DNA from 2 places in the Caloramator sp. E03 genome. Region 2 is predicted to be linked to the other one. Evidence: a T-box and tRNA genes for the amino acid it is inferred to sense, from the RefSeq annotation. Region 2 holds a T-box; the other holds one or more tRNA genes.
The links. A T-box is a leader RNA that pairs with one kind of tRNA and senses whether it is charged. The one in region 2 lies ahead of proS (proline--tRNA ligase), so its partner is inferred to be a tRNA-Pro.

Region 1: it encodes a tRNA-Pro, which carries the amino acid that the T-box ahead of proS (proline--tRNA ligase) is inferred to sense. The anticodon was not compared.

Annotation. Positions count from the first base shown of each region.
Region 1 covers NZ_CP040093.1:883,103-886,310, reverse strand. Annotated here, with positions in the region: gene FDN13_RS04515 (V-type ATP synthase subunit D) at 1-136, shown strand, start outside; gene FDN13_RS04510 (3'-5' exoribonuclease YhaM family protein) at 143-1,072, opposite strand; tRNA gene FDN13_RS04505 (tRNA-Pro) at 1,204-1,279, shown strand; gene FDN13_RS04500 (transposase) at 1,801-2,709, opposite strand.
Region 2 covers NZ_CP040093.1:1,685,165-1,688,372, forward strand. Annotated here, with positions in the region: gene greA (transcription elongation factor GreA) at 1-282, shown strand, start outside; gene FDN13_RS08305 (DUF523 domain-containing protein) at 307-789, shown strand; gene FDN13_RS08310 (DUF6414 family protein) at 854-1,780, shown strand; T-box leader at 1,829-2,048, shown strand; gene proS (proline--tRNA ligase) at 2,097-3,208, shown strand, end outside.

The DNA.
Region 1 (3,208 bases), 800 kb from region 2:
AAACATACAAATACCAAAATATACTGATATAGTAAAATATATACAAGATGCTCTTGAAGAAAAGGATAGAGAAGATTTTTTCAGGTTAAAGGTTGTAAAAAAGAAAAGAATAAAGAAAAAAGTAAAAGCCTTTTAGAGGTTTTTACTTTTTTATATATCTTTTATATATGTTATTAAATTCTGTCCAGTTTCCTGTGTTGGTATCTCTCTGTATTGCAAGATTAAATCCATTTATTTCAGCACTCATTTTATCCGCATTATGTAAAGCTATAGCTTCAATTGTCATTGGAACTACGGGGGATCCCATCTCAAGTGTACCATGATGGGCTAATATACAATGTTTTAAGTCCAGCAGAAGATCATTAGGAAAATCTGCAATCTTATTAGCTTCAGCACTTATCAAATCAGTACCTAAATATATATGACCAAGCATTCTGCCTGCATCGGTATATTTATTCTCAGGAAAATTTGATAACTCAATAACTTTTCCTATATCATGTAGTAGAGAAGCAGTAACTGCCAAATCACGATTTATGTAATTATATATATTGCAGAGAAATATTACTATTTTTGTAACTTCAATAGTATGTTCCGCAAGGCCTCCAATATAAGCATGGTGTATTTCAGCACCAGCTGCTTTCAAATAAAAATTATTTATTATTTCAGGTAAGTTAAATATTGAATTTAATAAAGAATTTAATTTTGGATGTTTTACTGATGATATTAGTTTGTTTATTTCTATCTCAAGCTTTAAAGGATCTGTATTACAAGTTGGGGTTATTTGTTGTATTAGATCTTCATCAGGGTTTTCAATTTTCAATATTTTATCAATATGTATTTGTAGATTACCTTTAAAATCTTTAACTGTTCCCCATACATTTGCAAAGCATCCTGGAGTTATATTCACAGATATTTCATCTTTAAAATTCCAAATCTTGGCGTCATAATTCTTAATTCCGTGGCTTATTTGAAGATGATAGTATTCTTTTTTATTTTGACTTACTTTTTTGTAAATTTTTCTTACAATAAAAGGTTGACATTCAATTTTATCGTTAGGATTTAAGCATAGCATAAAATCACCTCTTTTTATATTATACATATTTTATAGTTTAAGTACATATACAACTAATTAATATTAACATAATTTTTATAGTCAATATTGCTTTTTTTAAAAAAAGTAGTATAATTATAATGTAATATTGACTGGGTGTGGCGCAGATGGTAGCGCGCTTGAATGGGGTTCAAGAGGTCGCTGGTTCAAGTCCAGTCACCCAGACCAATAAAAGCCTGTAACATCAAGAGTTACAGGCTTTAGTATTTTTGCTGAAATGTTTCCAGGGACGGTTACTTATTTCATACACAATGTCTGCAAAATTAGGGGGCAATCCATAAAATATTATGTTTATTTAATATAATAAGTAACCGTCCCTCATGTTACTCATGTTACTGTCATCTTTGACAAACCACAAACTTTTTCATGCATTCGTTGTGGCTACTTTTAGTCATGACCTGTTAATTATTAGAGTTAATATATATATATATATATAAACAACTTAATTAATATAAATTAAGAAAAAACTTTTGTAGAAACTTATTATTGAATAGAAGGATGACGGTGTTATAGTTATTTTATTAATATGGATTCTTTATATAATACTTTCTAAAATAGCTTGTCCATATTCTACTCTTATTTTTACTTACTGTATAAAAACTTTAAACTTTCCTTACAATTTGCATGAATATTTTATTAACTTATACCAAAAGCTTAACATACTTAACCTGTATTCTATATAAAAACAGCTATGCCTCTTGTCTTAATATATCATCCACTATATTTTTATATTTCTCTTCCTTTACAAGCTCCCTCCCAAGGGAACATAGCTTTGAAACGTTAGATTGCCCCATATTCCCAAGTATCCTGCATATATCGGCACATCTTAAATCACAAAACTTTCTTAACACAAAGCATAGTATTGCCTTCGCTTCCTTTGCCTCCTTTGCCCGCTTTATCCTTAGCATTAGCTTATCTACGTTGAATTTTTGTGATATTAATTCTATTATTTTATCAGGGGATAGATCCCTTACAAGGATTGTTCTCATGCTCCTATACTCTGTTCCTTCTTTCTTAAACTCTTCCCTTTGCGCATCAACAATACTTTTTACTTTAAATACAAAGTCTTTGTATATAGCCCTTGCTGTAGCTTCTTTTAGGCTAAACATGGATAATATAAATTTGTCATCTATAAGCTCAAATTCATCTGTCTTTTGCCCTAAGAATATGCCTAAAGATGAAAAGCGATAATCCTGTGGATTTTTATCGTAGCCTTTTAGGTCTGTTGCGTTAAAGTGAACGTAGGCTGTTAAGGCAAAGAGGTATCTATCATCCTTTACGATTAAGCTTTTGAACCTGTCTTGAAAGAGATGGCCACTTCTTTCATACCTTTTATTAAAATACATGGCATATTTATAGTTTACAAAGTGCATTATTTTTGAGATATCTGCACCGTTTGCATCTATAATAAAATGAGCATGATTATCCATAAGGCAATAGGAATAAACTCTAAATTCGAACTGTTCTTGGGCTTTTTTCATGTAGTCAAGGTATTTTATTTTATCCTTATCGTCTTTATAGAGGAGAACTTCGGATATGCTTTTTACCATAACATGATAAATAGAGTCATAGCTTTTTTGCCTTGCCATTCTTGGCATAAAAAAACACCTCCAACTTGGAATATATTTTTAGTATTATTTTTCCAAGTTGGAGGTTTGTTTATTCATAGAATTGGTGTAAATGTACCTTAAATGAGTAACAGGTCATGACTAAAAATAGCCACAACGACGGAATGAAAAAGTTTGTGTTTTTTCAAAGGTAACAGAAGGGACGGTTACTTATTATATTAAATAATAGACATAATATTTTATACATGTCCCCCTGATTTTGCAGATATTGTGTATGAAATAAGTAACCGTCCCTTGTCTTGAACTTTTTTCCTTTTTTGTAAATGGACATTTTCACACTAACCGTCCCCAAATACCACTAAAATGCAAAAATGCAGCCCTAAATGCTATTTCCAGAAATGCAAAATAGCTAAACTATAATTAACAAAAAACAACAATATAATAAAAAATCACAAAATGTCGCAAAAAATAGTATTTTTTTCTTTGAAATATATCATAGAATGGAGTAGAATGGAAAATGTTGAGAGTA
Region 2 (3,208 bases):
TACCTTGAAAGAATGATAAAAACAGCTAAAATTATAAAAGATGATACTGAAGATAATCAGGTTGGTATAGGCAAAACAGTTACTTTAAGGTTTCTAAAAGAAAATGAGGTTGAAGAATTTAAGATAGTAACAACGGTAGAAGCAGATCCTATGAACAATCTAATAAGTATTGAATCGCCAATAGGTAAGGCAATATTTAAACATAGGGTTGGAGAAATTGTAAAGGTGTATTCTCCTAATGGAGAATATGAAGTAAAAATTGATAAGGTTGTAAAAGAATAATGTAAGAGATAAGAAGGTGAATATATGATTTTAGTTAGTTCTTGCCTTTTAGGGCTTGATACAAGGTACAATGGAAAGAATAATTCAAATGATCTTTTAATTGAATACAGTTGCTACGGTAAGTTTATACCTATATGCCCTGAACAGCTTGGAGGGCTTTCAACTCCAAGGGAACCTTCAGAAATAATAGGTGGAACTGGTAAGGATGTTATGATGGGTTATTGTAAAATTTTAAATTGTAAAGGAGAAGATGTTACAGAGCAGTATGTAAAAGGAGCTAAAGAAGTTATAAAGATAATTAAAATGTTTCCTGTTAAAGCTGCAATTTTAAAACAAAAAAGCCCATCATGTGGTAGTAAGAGGATTTATGATGGATGTTTTAAAGGGAAAATTAGAGATGGAGAGGGAGTTGCTGCTTATATTTTAAGGGAAAATAATATACCTATATATTCAGAAGAAGATATAAATAGAGAATTATTAGAAGAGCTAATATTTAACAAAATATGAGTATAAAAGCACATACTTATCAATATTTCATAGAATGTATTAAAGCATTATTGAGGTATTTAATATGGGTACTTTAGGCATACCTCTATATATGGATAGAAACATAATACTTGATTTGTACTCAACAATTATAAATGGATATATAGAATCAAAGGAAGAATTGTTTTTAAATACTAAAGATAACTATATTAAAACTCAGCTTGGGAATAAAATTTCAAATGGAAATGATAGTAAAAAAACTGATCCAAATGATAAGAACCTTGTAATAAGTAATAGCTTAAGTAATGTAAAAGATAGTTCTTTAAGTTTAGAAAATAGGAGAGGTAAAAGAGTTCAAACAAGAGTTAAAAAAAGTTTTACAACTTTTAGTATATTTAATTCTTTAATAAAGATTATGTATTCCAAGAATATGATTAAATCTGATTTAGGATATGTTGAGGATTTTAATTCTATAAATATAGGCGATTTCTTGGAATTATATACAAAACTTTCTAATAAATCTTTACAAGCCCAAATATCGACTGTTATTTCAATAATAGATTCTTATGATCCAAAGGTGCTTAACAAACTATTGCCTTATGATGATCCTAAATTTAATATAACTAACTTTGAATTTATATGTAAAATGCTAAAGAATCTATTGGATATTCTTAACAAAAACAACACAAATAAAATTATTTTAAAGAGCAAAACCTTTTTTATGGTTCTTGATGTTAATCTTAATTATTTTATGGATAAGAACTCTTATATATATGACAATGTAAATAATAATTTTAAGGTTATGTGTAAAGTAACAAGAAAAATAAGAGAAAATGAACATATAAACCTTCTTGATAAAACTTGTATGTCAAGCTATTATATTGATTTACTAAACCTAACAAAATGCTATCTTGATGTATTAAGAAAATACGATATTATACTTCCGGAGGAATTTTCATATTTAATAAATTATCCTGCGATTGAGGCTAAAGCAATTGCCATGTTTATATAATGTTTCTATTGACAAATTTCGAATTTTATTTTAAGATTTTTATAAATCCTACAGACTATGAAAAGGAATAGTAGAAGCATAGTTCTTTCTTAGAGAGGGGATGGCTGGTGAAAATCCCTAAAGGCGTGCTTTGAACCCACCTTGGAGTTCTGCACTGAAATTTTTTAGTAAGTTGCAGCGGGTTGTCCCGTTATAGATCAAAGAGAGTATACCTATATTGGTATACTAATTAGGGTGGTACCGCCGAATATTAGCCTCGGTCCCTTTGTGGGATGCGAGGCTTTTTTATATTTAAAAATTTTTAGGAGGATTAGGTATGGCAAGTGAAAAAGAAAAGAAATTTGTTGAAGAGATAACTCCAATGGACGAGGATTTTGCCCAGTGGTATACTGATATTGTTAAAAAAGCAGAGCTTGCAGATTATTCAAGTGTAAAAGGCTTTATGATTATCCGCCCTTATGGTTACGCTATATGGGAAAACATTCAAAAGGATCTTGATAGAAGGTTTAAAGAAACAGGTCATGAAAATGTTTATATGCCTCTTTTAATTCCTGAAAGTCTTCTGCAAAAGGAGCAAGAACACGTTGAAGGTTTTGCTCCAGAGGTTGCGTGGGTTACTCATGGAGGAAGTGAAAAGTTAACAGAAAGGCTTTGTGTAAGACCTACTTCTGAAACCATATTCTGTGAACACTTTTCAAAGATAGTTCAATCTTACAAGGATCTTCCAAAGCTTTATAACCAGTGGTGTTCGGTTGTAAGATGGGAAAAGACTACAAGACCTTTCTTGAGAACGGCAGAATTTTTATGGCAAGAAGGACATACTATACATGCAACAGCAGAAGAAGCTGAAGAAGAAACTATAAGAATGCTTAATATATATGCTGCTCATTGTGAAGAAGTACTTGCAATACCTGTTATAAAAGGACGCAAAACTGATAAAGAAAAATTTGCAGGTGCTCAGGCTACCTATACTATAGAAAGTTTGATGCATGATGGTAAAGCACTTCAGTCTGGAACGTCTCATAATTTTGGAGATAATTTTGCAAGGGCTTTTGATATTAAATATCTTGATAAAGAAGGAAAGCTTCAGTACGTTCATGAAACCTCCTGGGGATTTACAACAAGAATGATAGGTGCACTTATAATGGTTCATGGTGATGATAGTGGACTTGTACTACCACCGAGGGTTGCACCTATACAAGTTGTTGTAATTCCAATTGCACCTCATAAAGAAGGAGTTCTTGAAAAAGCTTATGAAGTTAAGGACAGAATATCAAAAGTTGCAAGGGTCAAGATAGATGATAGTGATAAAATGCCAGGATGGAAGTTTAACGAATATGAAATGAAAGGAATACCTGTTAGAGTTGAGATTGGACCAAAGGATATAGAAAACAATCAGGTTGTATTTGTTAGAAGAGATAATAGGGA